DNA from 3 places in the Pacificispira sp. genome. Region 2 is predicted to be linked to each of the others. Evidence: predicted binding sites of a transcription regulator. Region 2 holds the regulator's gene; each other region holds the start of a gene.

Region 1 (10,107 bases), on a different contig from region 2:
CGACGCGCGTACCCTGCCGCACGCGGTCCAGCGCGCCGGTGCAGACCAGGGCGCCGGTCAGCCCTTTAAGCCCCCCCGCCAGGGTCGCGGCCTCCGCCTCGTTGCAGCGGATGGCGGTGGGACGCTCGGCCATCAGCGATTCCGCCTCCCGCCGTCTTCGGTCGGCGCGGTCGACCATGACCGGATCCAGAACCCAGGGCATGCCGGCTTTACCGGCGATCGTCGCCGCGAGCCGCCGGACCGCTACCTTTTCTGCGGTCGGGGTGCCCAGATTGATCAGCAAGGCGTCGGCCCCGCGCAGGAAGTCGGGCAATTCCTCGGATTCCGCCGTCAGGCTGGGCACCGCGCCGATGGCCAGAAGGGCATTCGCCGTGATCGGCTCAGCGACGGAGTTGGTCAGGCAATGGACGCGGATCTGCCGGTCTGCGATCTGACGCAGCAAATCGGCGGACAGGGCCGCCAAATCGGATGCGGTTCCTGGGGCCTTCACGGGCGTGCGTGTCCTTTCTCGTCACCGGGACGAAGGGGGACCGGCTGCGGGGGGATTGCGTGACCGACTGCGGGCGGTCAAACGGTGATCTCCCTTCCCTACGCCGGTCCGAACCGGGTCAGGTTCCACGGGTCGACGGCACGCCGCCTCTCAGCCTCTGCGAGGCACCCCGAGGAGATTTCTGAGGCCGACACTACGCCTTCATGTCTTTCGGTCAAGCCCTGCCTGCGGCAGGTATTGGGCTAACGTCCGGTGATCCAGGGGCCCTTCAGCTTGACGTCGGGCGCACCGGCCGGCCCGTCCGCTCTCATCGAGAGGACTGACTCCGTCCCGCCTTCCGGCAGGATCGACAGGGCGGCGCGCAGGCTGTCGGTGCTGCGCCGCAGGTCGATGTCGCCGGTCAAGCTGGCCCCATGGCCGTCCAGGCGGAGGTCCGCGCTGATCTGTTCGGGGGCGATCCGCAATCGGCCGGTCAGCGGCGAAGGCGTTCCGAAGGTCTCGCGCAGGCGCGCGCGCAGGGTGTCGAAATTGCCGAACTTTCCGCCGCCGCCCCGGCGCAGGGTCAATGCCACATCGCCTGACATCTGCAAGTCCCCCTGTCCGCCGATCAGGGCTGACAGGTAGGTCGGGGCCCGGCCGCTTAGCGAGCCGGTCATTCGGACCTCACCCTCCGGCAGGACCGGAAGGCCGCCACGCGCGGCGAACAGTCCGACATCCATCTCCAGCGCCTGGACCGACAGGTCGGCCTGCCGTTCAGCCCCGGATCCGTCCAGGCGCAGGATGCCGGCGAAACGCAGCCCGGCCATTTCCGCCGAGAGGTCACGGCACAGCCAGACGCCTGCATCCCCGCCGTCGCAGCGGGCGGCGATGTGGAACAGGCTGATATCGCCCAGATTGACCGTACCCTTGGTGACTTCGAAGGTCGGGTTGGGTCCTGGCCGGACCAGTCCGCTGAGGCGAATGTCCCCGTCGCTGCCCAGCGCTTCGACCGCATAGCCATAACCCGAACGGGGGGTGCCCGAAATGTCCAGGGTCGCGGTCGTCGTTCCCAGGGCGGCGGCGCGGGCGGCCTGGCGCGCCGGAACGCCCAAGGCGCCGAGGAACCGGTCGGGCGCCGGCGTTTCCAATCGGAAGGACAGTTCCGCGGGCAGGTCCGGATCGGATAGGTCGATATTGAATCCACCCCCGATATCCGCCCCGGCCAGGGACGCGGTCCGAAAATCACCGCCGATCCGACCGCCGGGGTCGTAGGTCAGTTCGACCGACGCCCCGTCGGCGCGGATGCCGGATACGGTGGCCTGGTCGAGGGTTAGCGAAAGCCGGTGCTCTACTCCCGATGTCAGGCCGGGCAGGGTCTGCAGCACCGCCAGGCCGACATCGGTGGCATCCGTTCCGCCGGCCATGTATCGATCGAGGTTCAGGCGGTCGCCCTGCAGCAAAAGGTCGATACCCTGGCCGGCCTGGGCGGATAGCGCCCCGGCCCAGGATGTTTCGTCGACACGGCCGTAAAGTTCCGTGACTTCCAAACCTTGGTGGTCCGCATAGATGCGCGCCGAGATGTCCACCGACCGCAGCCGATCCGCCGGTAGACTTGCCAGAAGCGCCTCGGCGCCGGGAAACAGAATCGTCAGGCCGGTTCGTGCATCGGGCCCGACCAGGGCAATTTCCCCATCGAGAATCCATTCCTCCGCCTCGGGCCGAAGGCTGCCGAACAGACTGACATCCGTGTCGCCGGGCAGGATGGCGGACGCGTTCTCGATCACCGCCAATCCGCCGCCCGCCGCGGCCGAGATCTGCGCCTGCCGGATTGCGCCGCCGGGCAGGTCGATCCGATCGATGCCGATCCGCGCCGTGATATCGACGCCCCTGAAGGCCGACAGGGCGTCCGCCAAATCCTGCGCGATCCAGATCGGGGAAGGGGGTCTGTCCGCAAACGCGGCCCGATTGAGGGCGACGGAGATGTCGAAGGCTGTTCGGCGCCCGGGAACGATCGTGGCTGTCGCCCGGCCGGCCAGCCGTGTCGTGCCGACCCGGTCCGCGGCGATCGTCACGATTCCACTGGGCGAAACCGTCACCTTGGCATCGATTGCGGCCGGCCCGTCGCCGATCAGACGCGTGATCGCCTCCGCATGCAGGGTCGACAGAAATCCCGCCTCCTCCAGCACCAGGGTGACCGTGCCGTTCCAGCCGCCGTCTTCCGTCGGGCCGCCCTCCAGTACCAAGTCGGACGCGCTCGGCCCATGGGCGAGGGTCAGGACCAGCCTGCCCTTGCCGTCCCCTTCTACCGCAAGGCCGACCGGTTCTTCCGTCAGCCGGGCCTCGCCGTCGAAGGCGAACAGACGGCCGGCCCCGCCGCCAAGCGACAGCCGGCCATTGATCCGTTCGATGACATCGGGAAGCCAATCCGGGCCCCCGGTCAGGGTCAGATGACCGTCCTGTATCTCGACCGCTGTCTGACCGCGATAGCGGGGTGCCTCCGACCGGGCAAACGGCAGGGTCAGTTTGGCTTCCACCAATTGCACGTCACGCGGCAGCAGCCGACCGGTTAGCAGACCGCGCGGATCGAGACTGCCGCGCAGCCAGCGGATATGACCATTGGCCGTCGTGCCGGTAATCCGGATATCCGCCGCCGTGATGCGGGGCTGGGGCAGCAATTCGATCTGAAGCGGCCCGCGAAGATCGACCCCTACGCCCAGCTCATTGGACATGAAGGCGGCGATTTCCGGTTTGAACGGGCTCCAATCGACCATGCGGGGGCCGAACCACAGCGCGGCGATCAGCCCGGCAATACAGCCGAGGCTTCCCCATAGCTTCCACCGGCGAGACCCGCTTCCCGGTCCCGTCATACCTAGCCCCCTTACGATACGCGACCCCGTCATGCGCCCCGGCATGACGCGTTTCAGGCCGGCACTGGACGGCCGGCCCGAAACGCCGCTAGCTTAACGCAGCAGACCCTCCCGGCAAGGCGGAGACATCGTATGGCGGAGATCGTCAATCTGCGCAGCTTGCGCAAACGCAAGGAGCGTGCCGAGAAGTCGGCCAAGGCCGAAGAGAACCGGCGCACTTTCGGCATGACGAAGGCGGAGCGAACGGGGAAGGCTGCCAGGGACGCCCGGCTGAACCGCGATCTGGACGGCAAGAAGCTGGATTAGGACTAGAACGCTATGGCGTCGATACGCCCCGTTTGTGCGCTTCGTGAATGATGCGCTTGTTCAGAATGCGGACCGCGCCGACCATCAGCAGGCGCATATCGGCGACGATGTAATCCGCGAGATCCGTGTCGGAAATATCGTCCCCGTCGATATCCAACCGAAATCCCTGGCCCTGAATGCCGCCGCCATTGGAAAAATCGATTTCGAAGTCGAATAGGACGCGATGATCGGACGAAGCCGGCTGGTTCGAATTTGTGGTCATGGAAGGTTTCTCCTTGAATGGACCACGGCACGCTAACGCCGGAAGATGCCTTCGTGAAACGACATGTCGCGATGGAATTGATCGAGGGATTTGATGGACGGACCGGTGGAGGAGCGGGCGCGCGCCGGGCATTGAGTTAAAGCACTTGCATGAGCAGGGAGGCGCAGCCCTAAAATGCGGCGCGTTCGATGTATCGGAGACAGTTCATGTGCCGTTGGTTGGCTTACTGGGGACCGCCCCTGTTTCTGGAAGACTTGGTCGCGAAGCCCGACCATTCCCTGATCCATCAGAGCCTGCATGCGGCGGAGGCCAAGACCGAAACGAATGGCGACGGGTTCGGGCTGGGCTGGTATGGCGAACGGCCGGAACCGGGCCTGTACCGCGAAATCCTGCCGGCCTGGAACGACGAGAATCTGAAGCACCTGTCGGCGCAGATCCGGTCGCGCCTGTTCTTCGCCCATGTCCGTGCCTCAACCGGCACGGCGACGACACGGGCCAATTGCCATCCGTTCGCCTATGGCCGCTGGCTGTTCATGCATAACGGCCAGATCGGCGGCTACGGCCTGATCCGGCGCAAGCTGGAGCAGATGCTTCCGGACGAATACTATACCTGCCGCCAAGGTACGACGGATTCGGAACTGGTCTTTCTACTGGCTCTGTCGCTGGGACTGGATGCCGATCCGGTGGGCGCCATGGGCGAAAGTCTGGGCATTGTCCGCCGCGCGATGGCGGAGGCCGGGATCACCGATCCACTGCGCTTCACGGCGGTCCTGTCCGACGGCAACCGGATCTTTGCCTTCCGCTGCGCCTCGGACGCGCTGGCGCCGACGCTCTATTACACCGGCGCAGGCAGCGCGGCGATGACACTCGTCTCCGAGCCGCTGGATACCGACCGGCCGCGTTGGACGGCAGTCCCGCAAGGACATGTCGTCTCGGTCTGCGGCAGCGGCCGTCTGACGACGACCGAATTCATCGTTTAGCCCGGATTCATCGTTGGGCCCGGGCCCGCGCGATCAGTGAATTTGCATCCATGCGTCCGTGAAGCGCGTGTCGCCCGGGGTGACAAGGTCGTAGCGCGCGACGCGGACCGAATGCAGCGGGCCATCGATATTCTCAACCCAGAAATCCAGGAACCGGTGAAGTTCCGGGAATTTCGGGGCGATATCGTAATGCTGCCAGATGAAGCTTTGCAGCAATCCCGGATGGTCGGGCATGTGATAGAGGATTTCGGCGGTCGAAAGGCGATAGCCCTTCATTTGCAGGGAAAGCCCGTCCGTAGCGGCCGGGGTATCGGTACCAGACATCGGCTTATGCCTCCTACTGTCGCGGTTGTTGCTTTTCTTCGCGAGCGGGAGGTGCGTTTCGACGCCCATTGAGGGCGGGGAGTCGCATCTCCCACAGGCAAAAAGTTTGCCCCCAATTTGGTGTGCGTCGCAACAAAAATGTTATAAATCAGTAGGTTGGCAGCCGATTGCCGAGAGTGCTGATAATTTCATCCAAATCCTCTTGAAAGCGGTGAAAGATTTTCATACATGGATCGCGCACTGTTTAGCACTCCAATGCCAGGAGTGCTAAATCATCATCAGCATGACAAACCTTTGTCTTACGAATGGAGGAGGTTCAATCATGGCATTCCGTCCCTTGCACGACCGTGTTGTGGTTCGTCGCGTCGAAGAGGATCAGAAGACGGCCGGCGGGATCATCATCCCGGACACCGCCAAGGAAAAGCCGATGCAGGGCGAAGTCGTCGCTGTGGGCAACGGCCATATTCAGGAAGACGGCTCCGTCCGTGCCCTGGATGTGAAAGCCGGCGACCTGGTGCTTTTCGGCAAATGGTCCGGCACGGAAGTGAAGATCGACGGCGAAGAGCTGCTGATCATGAAGGAAAGCGACATCCTGGGCGTCCTGGACGTGCAGGTTGCCAAGAAGAAGGCCGCCTAAGACGGGGTCTTCGGACAAACCGTTACTGCCACAACCTGATACGGAGTAGCGAATTATGGCTGCGAAAGAAGTTAAATTCTCGACCGACGCGCGCGACCGCATGCTGCGCGGCGTCGACATCCTGGCGAATGCCGTCAAAGTCACGCTGGGCCCGAAAGGCCGCAACGTCGTGATCGACAAAGCCTTCGGCGCCCCGCGCATCACGAAGGACGGCGTCACGGTCGCCAAGGAAATCGAACTGAAGGACAAGTTCGAAAACATGGGCGCCCAGATGGTGCGCGAAGTCGCGTCGAAGACAAACGATCTGGCCGGTGACGGCACGACGACGGCGACGGTCCTGGCCCAGGCCATCGTGCGCGAAGGCGCCAAGGCCGTGGCCGCCGGCATGAACCCGATGGACCTGAAGCGCGGCATCGATCTGGCCGTCGAAGCGGTCGTCGCGGATATCGCCAAGCGCGCCCGCAAGATCCAGAAGAACAGCGAAATCGCCCAGGTCGGCACGATTTCCGCGAACGGCGACAAGTCGGTCGGCGACATGATCGCCGAAGCGATGGAAAAGGTCGGCAACGAAGGCGTCATCACGGTTGAAGAAGCCAAGTCGCTGGATACCGAACTGGAAGTCGTCGAAGGCATGCAGTTCGACCGCGGCTACCTGTCGCCGTACTTCGTGACCGACAGCGACCGCATGCAGGCCGAACTGGAAGACCCGTACATCCTGCTGCACGAAAAGAAACTGTCCAACCTGCAGGCCATGCTGCCGGTTCTGGAAGCGGTTGTTCAGAACGGCAAGCCGTTGCTGATCATCGCGGAAGACGTCGAAGGCGAAGCGCTGGCGACCCTGGTCGTCAACAAGCTGCGCGGCGGCCTGAAGGTCGCGGCCGTCAAGGCGCCGGGCTTCGGCGATCGTCGCAAGGCAATGCTGGAAGACATGGCCATCCTGACGGGCGGTACGGTCATTTCCGAAGACGTCGGCATCAAAATGGAAAACGTGACCCTGGACATGCTGGGCCGCGCCAAGAAAGTGTCGATCACGAAGGACGAAACCACCGTCGTCGACGGCGCCGGCAAGAAGAAGGAAATCGAAGCGCGCTGCAGCCAGATCAAGGCGCAGATCGAATCGACCACTTCCGACTATGACCGCGAGAAGCTGCAGGAACGCCTGGCGAAGCTGGCGGGCGGCGTTGCCGTCATCCGCGTCGGCGGTGCGACCGAAGTGGAAGTGAAAGAGAAGAAGGACCGCGTCGACGACGCCCTTCACGCGACCCGCGCGGCCGTGGAAGAAGGCATTGTCGCCGGTGGCGGTACCGCGCTTCTCTATTCGCTGAAGGCCCTGGAGAAGGTCACTGCCGGCAACGACGACCAGAAGGTCGGCATCGAAATCATCCGCAAGGCCCTGACCGCCCCGGCGCGTCAGATCGCCGACAACGCGGGTGCGGACGGCGCCGTCATCGTCGGCAAGCTGCGCGAATCGAAGGACACCAACTGGGGTTACAACGCCCAGACCGGCGAATTCGTCGACCTGATGAAGGAAGGCGTCATCGACCCGGCGAAGGTCGTCCGTTGCGCCCTGCAGGATGCCGCGTCGGTGTCCGGCCTGCTGATCACGACCGAAGCCATGGTCGCGGACAAGCCGGAACCCAAAGATCACAGCCATGGCGGCGGCATGCCGGACATGGGCGGCATGATGTAAGCCTGTCGGCTTCATCCGCAAACTGTTCCGGGAAGGGCGGCGCAATCTGCGCCGCCCTTTCTCTTTTCCGGCTGCGGGGCCCGGAATCACAACGATTTCTTAACCGTTCCTGATGCCTAATCCCGGGGCTGAGCGGGCGGGCCGCACAGGAAATCCCTTGGTTGGCGAGGCGCTGACTGGAAAATTCAATCGCTTCCCATACTATGGTTAACGGCGGGATTTGATGGGAAGTGTTGAAAGAAGTCAGCCGGGGCGTATGACCAAAGAAGATTTGGACTCCATTATTTCGGCCCATGAGCGGTTTCTGGAACGAAAGCCGAGCGGCAAGCGTGCCTTGTTGAAATACGCCGCGCTGGATGGCGCGGTAATGCAGGGGCGATTGTTGGACGAGGCCGATTTCAGCGGTGCCAGCCTGACAAATGCCAGGATGGACCGGTCATCCTTTCAGTTTGCGAATTTCTATGGCGCGAATTTGACCCGTGCCGTTCTGGACGGCGCGAAGCTGCATCGGTCGGATTTGCGCGGCGCGTGTTTCCGGGGCGCCTCGCTGAATGGCGCGATGATGACCGAAGTCGATGTTCGCGAAGCGGTCTTGGCCCAGGCCGACAAGCATGCGGGGCTGGAAAATCTGGAAGGTCATGCCCAATCCCCGGACATGTCCGGTGCGTCGGTGCATGGTGCGAACATGACCGGCGCCAAGATCGGCAACAGCTTTGCCCTCGCCGCCGATTTCACGGGCGCGGAGATGCGTGGTGTCACCTTCAGGCAGGCGGATTTGCGCAATGCGGTCTTCACCAACGCCAATTTGAAAGGGACCAGCTTTTCCGGCTGCCGTGTCGACAATGCCGACTTCCGGGGCGCGATCCTGACGGAGGTTGAGGTCGTCGACAGTACGTTCGATGGGGCGGACCTGACAGGCGCGATCGCGGACTACGCACTGATGACCAGCCCGTCCCTTGCCAATGCGAAATTGCCGGAAACTTTCGCGGAGGCTGAGGAAGACATCGATGTGATGAAGGCCGCGCACCGGAAATGGGTACAGTCGAATTCGACGGAAGGCGCGCGGCTGACGCTGGAAGGCGTCTCTCTGCGCGGCGTTGACTGGCAGGGCGCGGTCCTGTCGGCGGCGCTGGTGCGGCGGACCTGCCTCTACGAGGCGGACCTCTCCGTCGCCAATATGGCGTTGATCGACCTGACCGGCAGCGATCTGCGCATGGCGAAGCTTATCGAGGCGGATCTGCGAGGGGCCCGCCTTGGCGGCGCGCATTGCAATGAAGCGGACCTGACGGACGCGAATTTGAGCCCCCTTGTCCTGACCGATCGCAAGCGCACGATGTCGGCCAATTTGAAGAATGCCGTTCTGACCGGCGCGCGTCTGTGCAACGCGGACCTCAACCGGGCCGACCTGACCAATGCGGATCTGCGTCGCGCGGATCTGACCGGCACGAATTTCACGGGGGCCATTCTGAACGGTGCCAGCCTGGAGGGTGCGGTCATATCGCCTGAGACGAATTTCGAAAGCTGTCAGGCGGAAGGGTGCATCGGCTTCCCGGCGGCGGAAGGTGGCGACCGATGAAAGGCCGCTCCACCCCATTGCCTTTGCCCTGGGTCGAACTGGACGGCGATGTCATCGTCAATGCGGACGTGTCGGCAATGGCGATACTGGCGGGGTCGGGTCGCGGTGTCCTCGGTCAGAAGTTGTGGAATTTCGTCGATCTCGGGGAAGGCGCGGAGGCACCCGTCGATCCTTCGGCATTTGCCGGACGCTGGATCCCGGCGCGCCTGAAATCGGGCGGCGGGCTGGCGATGATGTTCGATCAGAACGGCGTCGGTGGCGGCGATTCCGGACAGGCCTGGCCGGTCTATCTGTTGAAGACGGACGGGACGGGGGCGATCACCGAGCGGTCCCTTCCGAATGAGGCGCTGACACAGCTGTTTTCGAACCTGTCGCATGAAATGCTGACCCCGTTGAACGCGGTTATCGGGTTCAGCGAGGTCATAAGCCATCAGCATTTCGGCCCGGTGCCGGAGCGCTATCGAAGCTATTCCGACGACATCAACGCGTCGGGCCAGTATCTGCTGGCCATGGTCAAGAGCATGCTGGAACTGGGCAAGTTGAGTTCCGGGCCGGATGCGATGGATGAATCGACGGTCGAACTGGGTGTGGTGATCGATCAAGCCGTGCGGATCGTCGGCAATCTGGCGGGCGAGAAGGGCAGCACGGTGACGTTGAGCGGGTTCGATGCCGCGCCCACACTGTTCGCCGATGAACTGAAACTGACCCAGGTTTTCACAAATCTCCTTTCCAACGCCCTCAAATACTCACAAAGGGGCAGTGAGATACGCGCCGTCTATGATGGCGTGACCGGCGGTTTCGCGGTCCTCCGCGTGATCGACAACGGTATCGGAATGTCGAGCAACGATGTCGCCACCGCGCTGATGCCCTTCGGCCGGGCGTCCTACAGTTTCAACGCGGCGGAATCCGGAACGGGGCTTGGCTTGCCGATCGCGCGCGCTATCGTGATTTCCCATGGTGGCTGGCTCGAAATCAAAAGCAGCCCCGGCATGGGCA
Region 2 (10,107 bases):
CCATCTGGATGGCGGAGGGCAGCAGGACCGGCGTCATGATCAACACCATGGACAGGGCTTCGAATACCAGGCCCATCAGCAGCAGCACCGCGCTGACGACGATGATGAACAACAGCGCCGTATCCAGGTTCTGGCTGATGAACAGCGAGATGTCCTGCGGCAGACGATAGAGCGTGATCGCCTTCCCGAAAATCTTCGCCCCGGCGATGATCAAAAGGATCGCGACGGTCGTCGCCATCGCCTCGAAGGCCGCCTCGCGGAACGCCTTCCAGGTCAGGGTGCGCAGCACGCCGGCGGTGATCACGACGGCGGCGGCGAAACCGACCGCCGCAGCCTCCGTCGGGGTGAAGGCGCCGGTATAGATCCCCAGGATGATCAGCGCCGCCAGTGCCAGGCTGGGCACGGCGCGCAGGGTCGCGCGCCAGCGCTCCGGCCAGGACACCGGCTTTTCCGGCGTGTAGCCGCCGAAAAACCGCGCCTGGATCATCGCCAGAACGATGAACAGCGTCAGCAGCGCGATGCCGGGGCCGATCCCGGCGAGGAACAGCGAGATGACGGATTCCTCCGTCACGAAGCCATAGACGATCATCGGGATCGACGGCGGAATCAGGATGCCCAGCGTCCCGCCTGCCGCCAGCAGGCCGTAAACGAAGCGCTTTTCGTAACCGCGCTTGATCATTTCCGGAATGGCGACGGTGCCGATGGTCGCGGCCGTTGCGACCGACGAGCCGGAAATCGCCGCGAAGATGCCGCAGGACAGGATGGTCGCCACGGCCAGCCCGCCCGGCCAATGGCCGACCCAGGCATGGACGGCGGCGAAGAGGTCGCGCCCGACCCCGCCCTTCAGCAGCACATTCGACATCAGCAGGAACAGCGGCACGGCCAGCAGGATGAACCCGTCCAGCGTGGACAGCACCGCCTGCGGCGCCATCAGCGGCGAGAATCCGCCAATCAGCAACAGCGCAAGGCCCAGCCCGCCCAGTGCAAAGGCAACCGGCACCCGCAGCAACAACAGCCCGAACAGGGCCGCCAGGATCAGAATCACGGTCATTCGTGGGGCGCCTCCCAGTGGCCGGGCCGATTGCCCCTGAATGTCTCAATCGCCTCGATCACCGCCTGCGCGAACAGGACGGCAAAGCCGAACGGCACCGCCAGTTCGGCGACCCAGGCCGGCAGGTCCAGCATGGAACCGGTGGTCCGGCCGCGTTCGAAGGAATCCCAGAAAATCGGCCAGCCCTTCCAGACCAGCGCGGCACTGAACACCGCGACGACGACCATCGCGCCGGTATCCGTCCAGCGCAGGATCCGGGGCGGCAATTGTGCCGCCAGGGCGTCGACCACGATGTGGCGATGGAAGCGCAGCGCCCAGGCCATGGCGATCAGCGACCCCCAGATCAGGCAAAGCTGACTGAGTTCCGCCGCCCAGACTGTCGGCTTGACGAAGAAATAGCGGGCGACGACCTCATAGGTCAGCATGCAGCCTGATATCGTGAACAGGGCTGCGGCCAGCCAGGCCAGTGCCGTGACGAACCGGTCGATCATGGTCATTTTCCACGCGGAAGGGGCCGCCCGAACATCCCGGAGCGGCCCCGATTTGCGTTCCAGCCGATTACATTCCGGTCGCGACGGAGAACAGGGTCTGGCCGAGTTCGCCGGCCTTTTCCTTGTACTCGTCATAGACCGGCTGCGCGACGGCCCGCCAGGCTGCCAATTCCTCGGCATTCGGCGTATAGACGCTCATGCCGTTTTCTTTGGCCGCGGCATAGGCTTCGGCTTCGATTTCCGACATCTTGTTGCGGACATGGGCTTCCGCCTTCATCGCCGCCGCCTCGATCGCCGACTTATGGGCATCGGACAGGCCGTTCCAGAATTCGGTATTCACCACGACGATGAATTCGATATCGGCGTGGTTGGTGATCGTGATCGTGTCCATCACTTCCCACAGCTTGCGGGATTTGACGCCGGACACGCCGGTCATGCCGATATCCACCGTGCCGCGCTGATAGGCCAGATACTGTTCCGAACCCGAGATCAAGGTCGGCGCACCACCGGCGGCGGTCACGAAATCACCCAGCGTCTTGCCGAAGACGCGGACCTTCTTGCCTTCCATATCGGCCGGGGTTTTCAGCGGCCCGCCCTTGGACAGCATGATCGCGCCGCCATAGGCCTGCCACCACAGCACGGTCGCGCCGGTATCGGCGATTGCGTCGTCGATCGGGCCGCGGATGGGCGAGCCCTTGGCGACGGCCGCGCGGACCTTCTCCTCGCTGTCGAAGACGAAGGGCTGATAGAAGATATCGACCGCCGGAATGTCGCCGACATAGCGGGTCAGCGAGGCAACACCGGCCTCGATCGCGCCCGAGCCGACGGCGGCGGGCACTTCCTTGTCCTTGTAAAGCTGCGCGCTGTCATAGATTTCGACCGCAACTTCGCCATTCGTCGTCTTCTCGACCTCTTCCTTGAACATCAGAAGATTCTGGCCGAGATGGCTTTTCAGCGGCAGCTGCAGCGAGATACGCATGGTGACATCGGCCGCCTGGGCCGGGACGGCCCCAAGGGCCAGGGTCGCGGCCAAGCCGGCTGCGGAAAGAATACGCTTCATGTCAGGTCCTCCCTGAAGGCTTTCTTATTGGTAGGACCAAAGATTACGGAAACCGCGCACCGGCACAATTGCCAATTCGCCGAATGCATTATGCCGCGAACTGGAAACAGTCGATCTGTTCGCTATTCGGACAAGCGGTGGTCTGGATCCCAGTAGCGGACGGGAGCAGAGGCGATATCCTTCGCAGGGTCAGGTCCGAGTCAGCGGCAGGCCTTGGGCGAGGCGTAGCGCAGCCCCTTTCCGGATCAAAGGTTCCAGAGCGACATAGGCTGAGGCGGGGTTTTCGACTTCCCACAAAGCCCCGGTTTCGCGCCGCGGCAGGGTCCGGAACTCGAACGGAGTGTCGACCCAATGGCGCAGCCGGATGGTGGCCCTCTTCGCATCGGCCCGCGGTGCCGTCGGGACCGCATCGATATCCTGCGGTTCGATCGCGGCCACTTCCTCGCCAAGATTCCGGGCGATCAGGACTCTATCCGTGGTGATCGCATAGCGTGTCCGATCAATCCGCCGACGCCGCACGAGATAGAACCCGGCCCCGTACAAGACCGGCACAATCGATACCCAGACGAAGTAGACACGAAAGTGAAACGGCCAGGCGTCCGTACCGCCGCCCGGGATGTCCGAGAACAGCAGTATCCCGGCCATCATCAACCCAATCGAAAACGCTATTGAGGCCAGAAGGAGCCGAATTCCGTTCAGGGAGGCACAGCCCGAAGACGGCCTTCCGGTCCAGAGCAATCTCTCGCCCGCCCGCAACGCCGGATTCCAGGGCGCGAGTTCCGGATGATCCGGTGCAGCGGCCGTCACGTCGGCTTGTCCCATTTTTTGCCCAACGGCGCATCGAAACGGGGCTGCCAGATGCCGATCTCTTCAGGCGTCAGCGGTTTGTGTCGAATGGCCTGCAGCGCCTGCAGCGCGCCCTCGGGATCCTTGATCCGCCAAAAGGCACCCGCCTCCCGCAGCCCCTGGTTCTTCCAATGGTTTCGGGTCTCCATCCATTCGGTCAGCCGGATCGTGCCGCGCCCAGTCAATATGGACCGCCGCATTTCGATGTCCCACAGCATTTCGCCCGGTTCGATGAACTGGCGGTCCTTGCCCCCCCGCCAGACGATCAGCGCGCGATCCGTCGTTACGGCGTAGCGCATACCCGCGATCCGCACCATAAGGCGAACCGGCCGCACGAAGCTGTCATAAACAACGAACAGGAAGGCTAGGCCAAAGCCCGAAATGAAGAACCAAGCGAACGGCTCCAGGATTGCCACCTTCATGAGTTCCGGGATGGCGATCAGAAAAACTACCAACAAAACTGGACCGAGAACATACAGAAACACGAAGAAGAAGACCGTCATCCACAGCCCGTTCAGCTTAAAGCACCAGATGCTGGGGCGGCCGGTCCAAACCACGCGTTCGTCCTGCCGCAACGGCCCAACCCAGGACGGCGGCGCGCCGCCGCTGATCGCGGCCTTCCAACCTTCGCGGTCTGGGCCTGGATAGGGAGGGTTCCGTTCTTCCGTCATGCCCAGCAGATAACCGGGAACCGCGCCCGTCCGCAACCGGACTGTAACCTGCGATTGCGGACTACTTCCCAGGATCGCAGACCGTGTCGGTTCTGTCCCCCTAAAACCGTGCTCCTGCGAAAGCCGGAGCCTTCGATGGACGCTTTTGAGTGTCAGGCCGACCAAGGTTCCTGCTTTCGCAGGAACAAGATGGGATTCGATTAGGCCAGCAGGTAGCCCAGCACGGTGTTCAGGCGCAGGCGGCCTTCGGGAGTGGCGCGCAGCACATTGTCCCGGCGGTCCAGGTAGCCTTCCTCCAGCAAGGCCGTCAGACGTTCGGCGTCGAGCGCGCCGAAACCCTGTCCCGTCTCGGCGATCAGGCGGCTTTCCGGAACGCCTTCCGACAGGCGCAGGCCCATCAGCAGCAGTTCCTGCAGGCGGCGGTCGGGGCCGATATCCTCCGCTTCCTTCAGCGCATGGCCCTGACGGTCCACCGCCTCCAGCCAGCGTTCGGGCAGGCGCTCGCGGGTGGTCGCGCGCTTGACCCCGGCGCGGGTCTCGCGGCCATGGGCGCCGGGGCCGATGCCGACATAGTCCCAATAGCGCCAATAGGCCAGGTTATGGCGGCTTTCCGCGCCGGGACGGGCGTGGTTCGAGACCTCGTAAGCGGGCAGGCCGAGCGCGTCGAGACGCGCCTGCGTCGCCTCGTAGAGCGCGGCGGCGACCTCTTCCTCCGCCGTCAGGGGCTGTCCAAGCCGCGCCAGCGTGTGGAAATGCGTCCCTTCCTCGATGGTCAGTTGATAGAGCGAGAGATGGTCGGCGGCGAGATCGATCGCCTGACCCAGTTCCGCGGCCCAGGCGTCGGGCGTCTGACCGGCCCGGGCATAGATCAGGTCGAAGGAGCGGCGCGGGAAATGCCTGTGGGCCAGATCGATGGCCCCGCGCGCTTCCGCCGCCGAATGTTCCCGGCCCAGGAATTTCAACGATTCGTCGTCCAGCGCCTGGATCCCCAGCGATACCCGATTGACCCCGGCATCGGCATAGGCGGCGAATTTGCCGGCCTCGACCGAGGTCGGATTCGCTTCCAACGTGATTTCGATATCGTCGGCGGGCGGCACCTTCACCCGCGCCGCCGCGATCAGGGCGCCCGTGGTTTCCGGGTCCATCAGCGAGGGCGTGCCGCCGCCGAAAAAGATCGAGGTCAGCCGCCGGTCCTCGAAACCGTCCAGCGCGCCGTCCAGCTCGGTCAGCAGCGCCTTGCGCCAGCGCGCCTGGTCGATGCCGTCCCGGACATGGCTGTTGAAATCGCAATAGGGGCATTTGGCCTTGCAGAAGGGCCAATGGATATAGAGCGCCAGCGGCGCGCGCGCCGCCGTTTCCGCTCTTTCGGGCTGCGGGCTCATTTCGAGAAGCAGGCCGCGACCAACTGGTTGAAGGCGTCGGCGCGGTGGCTGATCGCGTGCTTTTCGTCGGGATCCATCTCCCCGAAGGTCCGGCGGTCCCCTTCCGGAACGAAGATCGGGTCATAACCGAAACCCCGGCTGCCCCGTCCCGGCTCGACGATCGACCCTTCGACCCGGCCCTCGAAGGCTTCCAGATGGCCGTCGGGCCAGACCAGCGCCAGGGCACAGATGAAGGCGGCGGATTTATCCTCCTGGCCGATCAGGGCGCGGTGCACGCGGTTCATGGCCAGGTCGAAATTCTTGGTCTTGCCGCCCCAGCGCGCCGAATAGATGCCGGGCGCGCCGTCCAGCGCCGCCACCGCCAGACCGGAATCGTCGGCCAGCGCCGGCATGTTCGCGGCCGTCGCGGCGGCGCGGGCCTTCAATTCGGCATTGGCCAGGAAGGTGTAGCCGGTCTCTTCCGGCTCCGGCAGGTCGAGCATGGCGGCAGAGAAGACCTTCACGTCGAAGGGTTTCAGCAGATCCGCGATTTCGCGGACCTTGCCTTCGTTATGGCTGGCGATGACCAGCTTGTCCCCGTCGAAATGCCGCGCCATTCGGTTCCTGTCCCCGCCCCGCTCAGCCGTTGGCCAGAACGGCGTTTTGCGCAGCCGTCAATTCCGAGCAGCCCTTACGCGCCAGGCGCAGGAGCGCCAGGAACTGATCCTCGCTGAACGGCTCGCCTTCCGCCGTGCCCTGAATTTCGACCAGGCCGCCGGTGCCGGTCAGCACGAAATTCGCATCCGCCTGGGCCGAGGAATCCTCGTCGTAATCGAGATCCAGCACCGCCTCGCCCTTGTAGAGGCCGCAGGAGATCGCGGCGATGGAGCCGGTCAGCGGCGATTTCTGGACCGCGCCCAGCTTCACCATATGCTGGATTGCCAGCGCCAGGGCGACATAGCCGCCGGTCGTGGCCGCCGTGCGGGTGCCGCCATCGGCCTGGATCACGTCGCAATCGACCCGGATTTGGCGTTCGCCCAATAGTTTCGTATCCGTAACGGCCCGCAGGGACCGCCCGATCAGGCGCGAGATTTCCTGCGACCGGCCGCTGTCGGCAGTGCGGCGGCGGTCCATCCGGCTGTGGGTGGAGCGCGGCAGCATGCCGTATTCCGCCGTCACCCAGCCCTTGCCCGTATTGCGCAGAAACGGCGGAACCCCATCCTCGACCGACGCGGTGCACAGGACATGCGTATGACCGAATTTCGCCAGACACGACCCTTCGGCATAGCGCGCGACCTCCGGTTCGAGGACGATTTCTCTAAGCTGATCTGCGGCACGGCCGGACGGGCGCATCGTTTCTCCCTGGGACAAATTGCAACGGTTCTGACTATGGTTAAGCGACTTACGCTTTAGCCTTTCCCGCGGGTTCCGTCCAGTGCGGGGCACTTGGCGCTTCGCCGCGGGGCAATTGACGCCTTACCGACCCCTACCTACATTTGCGCTGCCATGATAACCGAGCTGAACGATCGATCCCGAGACATCCTGCGCCTGGTCGTGGAGGCCTTCGTCGAAACCGGCGAACCCGTCGGCTCGCGCACGCTCTCGCGGCGTCTGGATATGGGCCTGTCGCCGGCCACGATCCGCAATGTCATGGCGGATCTGGAGGAGGCCGGGCTGCTCTATGCGCCGCATACCTCCGCCGGGCGGCTGCCCACCGATATGGGGGTCAGGCTGTTCGTCGACGGCTTGCTGCAAAGCGGCCAGTTGAGCAGCGACGACCGCGCCATGATCGAGCGGCAATGCGCGACGGCCGGCCGGTCGGTCACCCAGATGCTGGAGGAAACCTCGACCCTGATGTCGGGGTTAAGCCGCTGCGCCGGACTGGTCACCGCGCCGAAAACCGACGGCGTGCTGAAGCATATCGAATTCGTGCCGTTGGGCCCGGGCCGGGCGCTGGTCGTGATGGTCACCGAAAGCGGCATGGTGGAGAACCGGGTCATCGACCTGCCGATGGGCCTGCCCTCCTCCACCCTGATCGAGGCGACGAATTACCTGACGGCGAAGCTGGTCGGCCGGTCCATCGCCGACGCCCGCAGCGTTATTGCGGATGAAATTCAGGCCCATCGTGCCCAGATTGACGAGTTGACGGCAAAGGTGGTCGAAACCGGCCTGGCGACCTGGTCGGATGTGACGTCCGGCGAAGGGGTCCTGATCGTGTCCGGTCAGTCCAATCTGCTGGAGGACGTAACGGCCATCGCCGATCTGGAACGGATCCGCAGCCTGTTCTCGGCCCTGGAAGCCAAGGAAAACCTGTGGAAGCTGCTGGACGCGGCGGAGGTCGCCCAAGGTGTCCAGATCTTCATCGGCGCCGAGAACGATCTGTTCTCGCTGGCCGGCTGTTCCATGATCGTCGCCCCGTATCGCGGCGGCGAGGACGGTCAGAAGATCGTCGGCGCCATCGGCGTTCTGGGCCCGACCCGGATGAATTACGCCCGGATCATTCCCATGGTCGATTATACGGCCAAGGTGATTGGCCGGCTGGTCGGCGGCACCAGGACCTGAACCGGCGAAAACGGGAGAAGATCGGCGGATTTCGCAGCGGGACTTGAGGCGTCACCCGGAATGGGCTACGCCCCCCGCGACCCTTTTAAGGTATGAACGCAAACAGGCGGTGAGTATGAGCGAGGATAAGAAGACCCAGTCGGACGAAACCGAACAGGAAGCGGCGGATGCCGCGGCCGAAGCCGCGGTGGAGGAAACCGGTGCCGATGTCGAAACCGCACCGGAAGACAGCGACGAGGTCGTCCAGCTGAAATCCGAACTGGCGGCGATGCGCGACCGTGCGCTGCGTGCCGTGGCCGAGGCGGAAAATGTCCGCCGCCGCGCCGACAAGGAGCGCAGCGACACGCTGAAATATGCCGCGTCCGGCCTGGCCAAGGAATTGCTGCCGGTGGTCGACAATCTGCGCCGCGCCGTCGAGGCCGTGCCGGAAGAGCACCGGGCCGACAACGAGGTCATGAAGAACCTGCTGGTCGGGGTCGAAATGACCGAAAAGATGCTGCTGGACGCCTTCCAGAAGAACCACATCGCCAAGATCGATCCGTTGGACGAGAAGTTCAACTATGCGGAACATCAGGCGATCCAGGAAGTGCCCGGCACCGGCAAGCCGGCCGGCACCGTCGTCCAGGTCCTGCAATCGGGCTATAAGCTGCACGATCGCCTGCTGCGCCCGGCCATGGTGCTGGTCGCCAAGGGCGACGCGGCACCGCCGCCGGACGATACGGAGAAAGTCGACACGTCCGCCTGATTCCCGTCCCGCGCGAATTTTCTTGGCGGTTCAGCATTTGTTCCATATTCTCCTCCCGATTGTTTTTTCGGGAGGCGCATATGGTCTTTGGTGAATCGAATTGGGCGCGCCGCATCGCGACCTTTGTCCCGTCGGCCTGCCTGCTGGCCGCCTGTGCCGCCCTAACCGCCTGCAACACGACACCGACAATGGATATCCCGGTCGCGCAGGATGCGCCGGCCGACTTCATCCGCGTTGAAGGCACCAAGCCGATCGCTTTCGAACGGGTCGTGTCCGGGATCCGGTCGGGCACGGTCGTCGCGCATTACCCGGCCGACGGCGTGCCGGGGACCAGCGTGGGTCTGTGCAATTACGGCTATACCGGCGAAGTCACGGAAACCTGGATCGGCGCCTCGCAGCAATTGTCCGGCTGGCGCGACGATCTGGGCATCGCCTTTTTCGATACGATGACCGGCCGTGGCTTCGACGTGACGACCGATCCCGGAAAACTGTTCAACGTCCCGGACGAAATCGACCGCGCGCAGTATCTCATCGCCGCCCGTATCGACGAGATGCGGGGCAATTTCTGTGAGGAACACCATTGGTGGGACGGACGGCCGCTTGGAAAATATGCCGGCGAGGTCTATCTGGACGTGACCTGGAGCGTCTATGACGTGGTTCAGCAGCGGGAAATCGCGCAGTTCACCTCCAATGGGTATTTTCTGAAATCCAAGGCGTCGACGACGGGGTTCATGGAGGCGTGGCGCGGCGCCTTCGCGGCGTCGGCCGACCGGCTGGCGGGCGACGCGGATTTTGTCGCCGCGGTCTCCGGCAAACTCGGCCCGACGGCGCAAACCGCCGACCTGCCGGAATCCGGCTCCGCCGCACCGAGCTCCGCGCCGGTCTTCGTGCTGCCGAACCTGCCGCTGTCCCAGAGGCCTTTTCACGAGGTTTCGGACGCGGTGACCGGGTCCGTCGTGACCGTTGTGGTCGGCGCCGGCGGGCATGGATCCGGTTTCGTCGTCCGGGAAGACGGTCATATCCTGACCAATTATCATGTGGTCGGCGAGGCCGAGACGGTGCGCGTCCGGTTCCCGTCCGGCCTGGAAATGGCCGCCGATGTGGTGCGCCGCCACAAGGTCCGCGATGTGGCCCTGTTGCGGGTGCCGGTCAGCGGCCTGAAACCCTTGCCGCTGCATCTCGCCTATCCGAAGGTCGCGGCGCCGGTTTTCGTTATCGGCACCCCGGCACAACAGGTGCTGGAAGCCACCGTGACCCGCGGCATCGTCAGCAGCATTCGGTCCACGGGCCTGACCGGGCGGGAACCGCCGCTGATCCAGG
Region 3 (10,107 bases), on a different contig from region 2:
TCCCGATCTGAGCGGGGAGTTCCGCAACTGTCCGCCGGTGCGTCACTTTGACGGGCTGCCGGCGTTTCACCATTTTTTAACGGCGGAACAACGGTTTATCTGATAATGTCCGAATGTACGGCGGAATCAATGATTCCGCCCCATACCTGTTTGCGGCTTATTCTTCTTTAGAATCAAGGGTTTGCCGAAAAATTGGATGGGATTACGCGCGGACCGAAAAACAACAACGTTGCCATACGGAAGGGGGCATCCATGTCGTCCGACAAGAACCAGAACCTCCAAGACACATTTCTGAACCACCTTCGGAAAAACAAACTTCCTGTGACGGTGTTCCTGGTGAACGGCGTGAAACTGCAGGGAATCGTCACTTGGTTCGATAACTTCTGCGTGCTGCTGCGGCGTGACGCCCACTCGCAGCTTGTCTATAAGCACGCCATATCCACTGTCATGCCGGGCAGCCCGATCCAATTGTTCGAGCCCAACGAAAGTGGCAGCGAGGAAAGCTGAGCGTAATTGACCGAGACCCGATACCGTACTGCGCACCGGGGCTGGACGGCCGCCGGTGCCCGGCGCGCTGCCGTCATCTATCCGGAAATCCCCGGCGTTTCGCAAAGACGCCGCAGCCCGGAAGCACGTCTGGAAGAAGCGGTCGGACTGGCCGCCGCGATCGAGCTGGACGTCGTTCATGCCGAAGCCGTGCGCCTGTCCAAGATTGTTCCGGCAACGCTGCTTGGCGGCGGGGTCGTGGAACGTCTGAAAGGCCTCTGCGCGGCCCTGGAGACGGAGTTGCTGATCGTCGACGCGTCGCTGACGCCGGTGCAGCAGCGCAACCTGGAACGCGACATCGATACCAAGGTCATCGACCGGACCGGCCTGATCCTGGAAATCTTCGGCGCCCGGGCCCGCACCCATGAAGGGCGATTGCAGGTCGAGCTGGCCGCGTTGACCTTCCAGCGGTCGCGCCTCGTGCGAAGCTGGACCCATTTGGAGCGTCAGCGGGGCGGGCTGGGCTTCATCGGCGGGCCCGGCGAAAGCCAGATCGAAATCGACCGTCGTCTGATCGACGAACGGATCGTGCGCCTGAAGAAAGAGTTGGAACAGGTCGCGCGGACCCGCGGGCTGCACCGCAAGGCGCGGGAGAAAGTGCCCTATCCGGTCGTCTCCCTGGTCGGCTATACCAACGCCGGCAAGTCGACCCTGTTCAACCGGCTGACGGATTCCGCCGTCATGGCGAAGGACATGCTGTTCGCCACGTTGGACCCGACCATGCGCAAGCTGGACCTTCCGAGCGGCCGGACGGCGATCCTGTCGGATACGGTGGGTTTTATTTCCGACCTGCCGACCGATCTGGTGGCGGCCTTCCGCGCCACGCTGGAAGAGGTGAGGGCGGCGCAGGTTCTGATCCATGTCCGCGACATCTCCTCAACCGAGGCTGAGGTCGAGAAGGCGGATGTCGAACAGGTACTCTCGACCCTGGAAATCGATCCGCAGACCGTGATGCTGGAAGCCTGGAACAAGACCGATCTGTTGCCGGAGGGCGCGTTGGAACCGGTCGAGGCCCGTGCCGCCGCCGCGCGCGACGGCGAGGACGATCCCGATGCCTTTGCGATTTCCGCCGCGAAAGGCGATGGATTTGCGGCGCTGCTGTCGGCGATCGATACGGCCCTGGCCCGGTTCCGCGAAACCCGGAGGACGGAGATCCCGGCCGAGGACGGGGCCGCGCTGGCCTGGCTGCACCGGTTCGGCGACATTCTGGAGCATGAAACAGACGAAGCGTCGGGCGTCCAAACGGTTATTGCATCGCTCGATCCCGGCGATTGGGACCGCTACGCACAACGTTTCGGGTATCCCGCGACGGCCCTGGAATAGAATTTTCCAGCATTTCCGGCCTTTTTTGCCCTCCGTCCATTGACATACCCGGTTCGGCCCGTATATGCGGATAGCACTCACATGCGGGGAGTGCTAACACCTCGTTCACGGGCCGACCGGCGCAATGCCGCCAGGCCCCCGAAACAACGCTGGCTTAAGGGGAAACACCATGAAATTCCGGCCTCTGCACGATCGCGTTCTGGTGAAGCGCGTCGAAAGCGAGACCAAGACCGCGTCCGGCATCATCATTCCGGACACGGCGCAGGAAAAGCCGATGCAGGGCAAGGTCCTGGCCGTCGGCACCGGCACCGTCAAGGAAGACGGCAGCGTCCGCAAACTGGACGTGAAGAAGGGCGACACCATTCTGTTCGGCAAATGGTCGGGCACGGAAGTCAAGATCGACGGCGACGAGCTGCTGATCATGAAAGAGTCCGACATCATGGGGATCATCGAGTAAGCGCGACCGCTCCGGTACCGCGCTTTTTTCGTATCCGAACAATCTTTTAGAAGGAGTCTAGGGCAATGGCAGCCAAGGACGTCAAATTTTCGACCGAAGCCCGGGATAAGATGCTGCGTGGCGTCGACATCCTGGCCGATGCGGTCAAAGTCACCCTCGGTCCGAAGGGCCGCAACGTCGTGATCGACAAAGCCTTCGGTGCCCCGCGCATCACGAAGGACGGCGTCACGGTCGCCAAGGAAATCGAACTGTCCGACAAGTTCGAAAACATGGGCGCCCAGATGGTGCGCGAAGTCGCGTCGAAGACGAACGATCTGGCCGGTGACGGCACGACGACGGCCACGGTTCTGGCCCAGGCCATCGTGCGTGAAGGCGCAAAGGCCGTGGCCGCCGGCATGAACCCGATGGACCTGAAGCGCGGCATCGATCTGGCCGTGGAAGCGGTCGTCGGTGACATCCAGAAGCGCGCCAAGAAGATCAAGACCTCCGACGAAGTCGCGCAGGTCGGCACGATCTCGGCCAACGGCGACCGCGAAGTCGGCGAAATGATCGCCGCCGCCATGCAGAAGGTCGGCAATGAAGGCGTCATCACCGTGGAAGAAGCCAAGGGCCTGACCACGGAACTGGACGTCGTCGAAGGCATGCAGTTCGACCGCGGCTACCTGTCGCCGTATTTCGTGACCAATCCGGACAAGATGGTCTGCGAACTGGAAAACCCGATGATCCTTCTGCACGAGAAGAAGCTGTCCAACCTGCAGGCCATGCTGCCGGTTCTGGAAAGCGTCGTTCAGAACGGCCGTCCGCTGCTAATCATCGCCGAAGACGTCGAAGGCGAAGCGCTGGCGACCCTGGTCGTCAACAAGCTGCGCGGTGGTCTGAAGGTCGCGGCCGTCAAGGCACCGGGCTTCGGCGATCGCCGTAAGGCCATGCTGGAAGACATCGCCATCCTGACGGGCGGCACGGTCATTTCCGAAGACACCGGCATCAAGCTGGAAAGCGTCACGCTGCAGATGCTGGGTCAGGCCAAGAACGTCACGATCACCAAGGACGAAACCACGATCGTCGACGGCGCCGGCAAGAAGAAGGAAATCGAAGGCCGCTGCGGTCAGATCCGTCAGCAGGTCGAATCGACCTCCTCCGACTATGACCGCGAGAAGCTGCAGGAACGCCTGGCGAAGCTGGCGGGCGGCGTTGCCGTCATCCGCGTCGGCGGTGCGACCGAAGTGGAAGTGAAAGAGAAGAAGGACCGCGTCGACGACGCCATGCACGCGACCCGTGCGGCCGTCGAAGAAGGCATCGTCCCGGGCGGCGGCGCCGCGCTTCTCTATGCCACCAAGGCCCTGAAGAAGCTGGAAGGCGAAAACCACGACCAGTCCGTCGGTGTCGACATTGTGCGTCGCGCCCTGACCGCCCCGTGCCGTCAGATCGCGAACAACGCCGGTGAAGACGGCGCGGTCATCGTCGGCAAGATGCTGGAGTCGAAAGACGCCAACTGGGGCTTCGACGCTCAGAACGCCGTCTATGGCGATCTGGTCAAGGCCGGCATCATCGATCCGGCGAAGGTTGTCCGCTCGGCCCTGCAGGACGCGGCCTCGGTCGCCGGTCTGCTGGTCACGACGGAAGCCATGGTCGCAGACAAGCCGGAACCGAAGGGCGCAGGCCCGGCCGGTGGCGGCATGCCCGACATGGGCGGCATGGGCGGCATGATGTAAGCCTGCCCAGGCACCTGGTTACGAAGAAGGCCGTCGGGGCAACCCGGCGGCCTTTTTCTTTTCCACGATGCTGATAGGTTGACGTGATGTCGGAAAGCAAGGAACCCGGAAATGCCCGAAACCCTCTCCCTTGAAGATGTTCACGCGCTCAGCAAAGCGGCCCTGATCGGGGCGGGTACGGTGGAAACGGCCGCGGAAGTCGTGGCACAGAGCATCACGGATGCCGAGGCGGAGGGAATCCGGAATGTCGGGCTGGCCTATCTGCCGATCTATTGCCGGCATGTGTCCATCGGCAAGGTGGTCGGCGATGCAGTTCCCGTGGTGACACGAACCGGACCTTCCGCGCTGATGGCCGATGCGGGGAACGGCTTCTGCCACCCGGCCTTTACGGCGGGGGAGGAAGCCTTCTATGCCCTGGCGCGCGAGAACGGGATCGCCGGGTTCGGCATCCGCCATTCCTATGCGTCCGGCGTCATCGGCTGGTTCAGCGACCGCATGGCGCGCGCCGGGCTGATCGGCATGACCTTCACCAATGCCTCCGCCGCGTTGGCCCCGTTCGGCGGCAAGAAACCCCTGTTCGGCACCAATCCAATCGCCTTCGGTGTCCCGCGCCGCGATGGACCGCCTCTGGTCATCGATCAGAGTTCCACCGCCACGGCCCGGATCAACATCGCCCTCAAGGCCCAGGCGGGCGAACCAATCCCGGAAGGCTGGGGCCTGGATGCCGACGGCAATCCCTGCACCGATCCCAATACCGTCCTCGGCGAAGGCTCAATGGCCCCGTCCGGCGGGTATAAGGGCGCCGCCATGGCGCTGCTGGTCGAAATCATGGCCGGGGGCCTGACCGGCGCGAAATGGTCCTTCGAAGCCTCCAGCCTGGGGGGAGACGAGGGCGGTCCGCCGGATATCGGGCAATTTTATCTGGCCGTCGATCCTGCCCGTTTCGGCGGCGAAGGAATGGCCGACCGGATCGAAACGCTGTTCGGCGCGATGCTGGAACAGGATGGCGTCCGCCTGCCGGGCAACCGACGGCACGAGAACCGGGCCAAAGCGGAAGCCGAAGGGGTCGACGTGCCGGACGACCTGCTGGCGACCCTGCGCGGCTATGCCGAAGGAGGGCAGGGGTGAGCCTGGCGGACCGGATCGACACCACGAAAGTCCAGGCGCTGCTGCGCGAGGCGGCGGAGACCATCGTATTGCCCCGTTTCGACAGTTTGCGCGGCCATGAGATCATCGAAAAGGCGCCGGGCGACCTCGTCACCGTCGCGGATCTGGAGGCGGAACGGTTCCTGACCAGGGAACTGAGCGCCCTGTTGCCGGGCAGCCTCATCGTCGGTGAGGAGGCGCATTCGAAAGACCCGGAAATCCTGCGCCGGTTCGAGGATGACGGGCCGGTTTGGGTCATAGACCCGGTCGACGGCACCAAGAATTTCACCAAGTCCAGTGCGACCTTCTGCATGATGGTCGCCCTGGTCGAGCGCAACCGGCCCATCATGGGCTGGATTCACGATCCGCTGCCCAACCGGACCGCCATCGCGGTCGACGGGGCGGGCGGCTGGCTGGACGGTCAACGCCTGACCATACCGGAGGCCCCGCCCGAAAAGGACATGATCGGCCTCGTCAACGCCTGGTATTTCGAGGAGCCGCGCCGAAAGCAGGTCCGGGCCGAGGCACAGGCCCGTTTCGGCCATGTCTCATCCTTATCCTGCGCGGGCCAGGATTTCCTGGCCCAGGCTCAGGGAAAGCGGCACTTCTCCTTCTACCGTCGGCTCTGGCCCTGGGATCACGCGCCGGGCGCGCTGCTGCTGCGCGAGGCGGGCGGCATGGTGGAAAGGGTCGACGGCACGCCTTACCGTGCAGGCGACCGCGTCCACGGCCTGCTGAGCGCGCCGAGCGCCGAGATCTGGCGCGATCTTCGCCAATTCCTGATGAGCCGGGATTAGAGCGCGTTGGTTTCTAGAGGATCGGCTATTGGATAGAAACGGACCGGCGCCTCGCGGCCGCGGACCGGGACTTCGGCGCGGGTCAGGCTCTCGGTCACAATCCCGGCCGCCGCCGCCACTTCATGCGAAAAGATCACCGGAACACCATGTTCCTTGGTCAGGCTTTCCAACCGGGCGGCGATGTTGATCGTATCGCCGATGGCGGATGTGATCTGCGCGCGGGGAGGGCCCATGGCCCCGACAATCGCTTCGCCATGGTGCAGCCCGATCCCGACGGCGAGCGGGAAGGGTAGTTCGCTCTCCAAGGATTTGTTTAGTTTTTCAACGCGCTGCAGCATGGCCTTCGCACCATTGATCGCCGCCTTGGCCCCGTCCTGTGGTGTGGTCTCAAGCCCGTAAAGCGCCATCAGGCCATCGCCATTGAACTGTGCGTAATGACCGCCGGTTTCGGCGATCGCATGACTCATCTCCGAGAAGAACTGATTGAGAATGAACAGAACGTCGTAAGGCAGCTTCTCTTCACCCAGTTTAGTGGATCGCCGTATGTCGATGAAAAGACAGGTCACCTGGCGTTCTTCACCTTCCAATCCGCCCATCTGGCGGCCGTCCCGTGCCGTGGCCGTCGGCGGCAGCAAGGGGGAAACGCCCAGATGTTCCTTGGGCCGGATCTGGCAGGCCAGGCGCACGCCCTCCAAGGCCTTGATCCGCTGCAGGGCGGCATTTTCCAGGCTGTCCGGGGATTCCAATGCCTCGGCGCCTTGAATGACACGCACCCGGCAGGTGGTGCAGCGGCCGCGCCCGCCGCAGACCGCGGCATGAGGCCGGCCGGCCGCGCGCAGTGCTTCCAAAGCTGTCGCGCCAAGCGGGACCGGAACCCGCGTTCCGTCCGGCAGCAGCAGCGCCACCCGCGGCTTGCACAAGACCCGGTCGCGCACGAAGCGGCCCAGGAACGGCGCCAGCCCCAGGACGACGAACAAGGCCGTCAGCGGCGCCTGGAGCTTAAGGAGCGGCTGGATTTTCGACGGATCGAACCGTGCCTGGGTCAGGATCGCGTTGACCATATGGTCGCGTTCCAACTCGAACAGAACCTCAAACCCGGCGGACACGTATCCGGCCAGGGACAGCGCCGGCAGCACGACCGCGACACCCAGAAGCGGCCGCCGCCAGTCGCCGTACCAATCCTTCACCCGAAGCCAGAAATGCAGTCCAATGCAGCCATGGGTCCAGGCGATCACCACTGCGATACCCTGAAGAATCCCGGTCACAGGCTCCGCGACCCACAGCGCCGCGACGACATACCGATATGTCGGATCGATCCCGGCGACTTCCTCGGCGATCCGTGTGCCCAGGATGTGTTCTAGGATCAGGATGGGAATAATCAGGCCGCTTGCCATCTGTGCGGCTTCCCAGCCGGTCATGTTGATCGTCCGGCGCCGGTAGATCGACAGGATGGCGACCGCGTAATGGACCAGGAAGGCCAGCGACAGGAAGGCTGTGCCGACCGGTGTCCGCCAGGTCGTCATCAGAATGCGATGCGCGTCACCCATGGCCTGGAACGACACCAGCCCGAATGCGTGATTGATCAGGTGACAGGTCAGGAAGAGAAACAGGATCGACCCGCTGATCGCGCGCAGGCGCGCCTGTATCGTCATATCCATCCCACAGTGTAAAACGTTGCGGTTGCTAGTTGTGCATCAGGCTATCATGGCCCGGGCGCCCAATATACATCCCATACGCGACGTCTCATTGCATATCAATATTTTCCATAATATACATTATCACGATTACATATCGAGCCATAACCCCGGCCTTATGCCGCTGTCATGGGAAATCCCGTTTGCAGGAAATGTCAGTTCGGAACGATGGTCCTGCATCGTTCCGCCATGACCTTCACGGCCAAACCCGATCCGGATGAACCGATGACATTCAGAATGAAACTTGAGGGCATCTACACCCCCTTGGTCACGCCAATCACCAAAGGTGGCGATTTTGACAAGGACCGCCTCGCCGAGCTGATTGAGACCCTGATCGGTAAAGGCGTTCACGGGCTGATTTCCGGCGGGTCGACCGGAGAAAACTATGCGCAGACGGTCGATGAACGACTGGAACTCGCGCGGTTCACTACGGAGCGTGTCGCGAAGCGGCTGCCGGTAATCGTCGGTACCGGCGCGATGCGCACCGAGGACAGTATCGCGCTGGCCACCGGTGCCCGACAGATGGGTGCGGATGCGTTGCTGCTGGGAACGCCGCCCTACTCCGTTCCGACCGAACGGGAAAATGCCCTGAACGCCCTTGCCATCGATCGCGCGGCCGACCTGCCGATCATTCTCTATAACTATCCCGGCCGCATGGGCGTGGAAATGGGAGAAGAATTCCTGGATCGGGTCGGGCGGTCGCGCAATTTCATCGGGATCAAGGAAAGTTCCGGCGATATCAATCGCGTCCATCTGCTGGCGCGGGATTATCCGCATATCCAGATGTCCTGCGGCATGGACGATCAGGCCCTGGAATTCTTCGCCTGGGGCGCGCGAAGCTGGATCTGTGCCGGGTCGAACTTCCTGCCGGAAGAGCATGTTTTTCTTTACGAAACTTGCGTGATCCACGGCGATTTCGTGAAGGGCCGCCGGATCATGTCGGCGATGATGCCGCTGATGCGCGTTCTGGAGCAGGGCGGGAAATTCATTCAATGCGTCAAGCATGGAACAACCGTTTCCGGCATCCCGGCCGGCCCGATGCGCCCGCCCCTCAAAAGCCTGAACAAGGACGAAAAACGCGAGCTGGAACAAGTCATCGCGGTGCTGAAAACCACCATTGCCGACATCAAGGCGGGGAACTGAGCCATGACCGATCTTCTGACACGTGACGAATACCAGGCTCTCGCAAAGTCGATCCCCCTACCCGGAAATGCCTTCATCGACGGATCCTTACGCCCGGCCAAATCCGGCAAGACCTTCGCGACGGTCAATCCGGCCACGGGGATCGCCTTGGGCGACGTCGCGGCCTGCGGCGCGGAAGACGTCGATTTCGCTGTCGCCAAGGCGCGCGACGCCTTCGAGGACGGACGCTGGTCGCGCCTGGCGCCGGGAGACAGGAAGGCTGTGCTGCTGCGGCTCGCGAAACTAATGGAGCGCCGTCGCCACGAACTGTCGGTGCTGGAAAGCCTGGACAGCGGCAAGCCGATCTATGACTGCGAGACGATCGACATTCCCGAGGCGATTCATTGCCTGCGCTGGCATGCGGAACTAATCGACAAGATCTACGACCAGACCGCCCCGGCGTCCGACGATCACATGGCCCTGATCGTGCGCGAAGCCGTCGGTGTGGTCGGTCTGGTCCTGCCCTGGAACTTCCCGCTTCTGATGCTGGCCTGGAAAATCGGCCCTGCCCTGGCCGCGGGCTGTTCGGTCGTCCTGAAACCGGCCGAGGAGACCTCCCTCACCGCCCTCATGGTCGCGGAACTGGCCGCCGAGGCGGGGTTGCCGGCCGGCATCCTGAACGTGATCACCGGCACCGGGCCCGAAGTCGGCGAACCGTTGGGGCGGCATCCGGATGTCGACATGATCTCCTTCACGGGATCGACGGAGACCGGTCGCCGTTTCCTGCATTACGCGGCCGACTCAAACTTGAAGGAAGTTGTCCTGGAGATGGGCGGTAAGAACCCGTGTATCGTTCTGGACGATGCGGAAAACCTCGACCGCGTCGCGGCGCATGTCATCCAGGGCGCGTTCTGGAATATGGGCGAGAATTGTTCGGCCGCATCGCGACTGATCGTGCAGTCCGGCGTCAAACCGGCTTTGCTGGAAAAGATCGCGGCCCATATCCGCGAATGGCCGCTGGGCGACCCGCTGGATCCGTCGGTGCGGATCGGTGCGCTGGTGTCCAAGGCGCATTTCGACAAGGTCGTGGCTTATCTGAAATCGGCAAAGGACGGCACGGTCCATTTCGGCGGCGACACCGTGGACGGCACCCATGTGCAGCCCACTTTGGTCGAAATATCCTCTTCCGATCATGTCCTTGCGCGGGAGGAAATCTTCGGCCCCGTCCTGGCGGTCATCGAAGTCCAAAGTTTTGAAGAAGCGATCCGCATCGCAAACGATACGGATTACGGTCTGGCCGCCTCGATCTT

Evidence for each region. The regulator HrcA, encoded in region 2, represses chaperone genes, less so after heat shock. The targets are predictions, from matches to a motif close to GTTAGCACTCNCCNNNGGNGAGTGCTAAC.
Region 1: a site for HrcA is predicted at 5,452-5,480, ahead of groES (co-chaperone GroES). Genes of this name have one in related genera too.
Region 3: a site for HrcA is predicted at 1,939-1,967, ahead of groES (co-chaperone GroES). Genes of this name have one in related genera too.

The regions. Positions count from the first base shown of each region.
Region 1 covers NZ_CBDDHE010000002.1:283,999-294,105, reverse strand. Annotated here, with positions in the region: gene ACO06O_RS01450 (hydroxyethylthiazole kinase) at 1-490, opposite strand, end outside; TPP riboswitch at 568-672, opposite strand; gene ACO06O_RS01445 (hypothetical protein) at 733-3,336, opposite strand; gene ACO06O_RS01440 (DUF4169 family protein) at 3,469-3,642, shown strand; gene ACO06O_RS01435 (cyclase) at 3,653-3,904, opposite strand; gene ACO06O_RS01430 (class II glutamine amidotransferase) at 4,111-4,884, shown strand; gene ACO06O_RS01425 (usg protein) at 4,918-5,208, opposite strand; gene groES (co-chaperone GroES) at 5,531-5,845, shown strand; gene groL (chaperonin GroEL) at 5,901-7,535, shown strand; gene ACO06O_RS01410 (pentapeptide repeat-containing protein) at 7,792-9,111, shown strand; gene ACO06O_RS01405 (sensor histidine kinase) at 9,108-10,107, shown strand, end outside.
Region 2 covers NZ_CBDDHE010000008.1:961,680-971,786, reverse strand. Annotated here, with positions in the region: gene ACO06O_RS19415 (TRAP transporter large permease) at 1-1,051, opposite strand, end outside; gene ACO06O_RS19410 (TRAP transporter small permease) at 1,048-1,542, opposite strand; gene dctP (TRAP transporter substrate-binding protein DctP) at 1,610-2,602, opposite strand; gene ACO06O_RS19400 (hypothetical protein) at 2,792-3,424, opposite strand; gene ACO06O_RS19395 (hypothetical protein) at 3,406-4,155, opposite strand; gene hemW (radical SAM family heme chaperone HemW) at 4,320-5,501, opposite strand; gene rdgB (RdgB/HAM1 family non-canonical purine NTP pyrophosphatase) at 5,498-6,097, opposite strand; gene rph (ribonuclease PH) at 6,120-6,833, opposite strand; gene hrcA (heat-inducible transcriptional repressor HrcA) at 6,987-8,042, shown strand; gene grpE (nucleotide exchange factor GrpE) at 8,158-8,787, shown strand; gene ACO06O_RS19365 (S1C family serine protease) at 8,868-10,107, shown strand, end outside.
Region 3 covers NZ_CBDDHE010000004.1:323,309-333,415, forward strand. Annotated here, with positions in the region: gene ACO06O_RS09815 (HAD family hydrolase) at 1-103, shown strand, start outside; gene hfq (RNA chaperone Hfq) at 253-507, shown strand; gene hflX (GTPase HflX) at 514-1,869, shown strand; gene groES (co-chaperone GroES) at 2,039-2,326, shown strand; gene groL (chaperonin GroEL) at 2,392-4,038, shown strand; gene ACO06O_RS09840 (Ldh family oxidoreductase) at 4,150-5,166, shown strand; gene ACO06O_RS09845 (inositol monophosphatase family protein) at 5,163-5,981, shown strand; gene ACO06O_RS09850 (adenylate/guanylate cyclase domain-containing protein) at 5,978-7,633, opposite strand; gene ACO06O_RS09855 (dihydrodipicolinate synthase family protein) at 7,901-8,818, shown strand; gene ACO06O_RS09860 (aldehyde dehydrogenase) at 8,822-10,107, shown strand, end outside.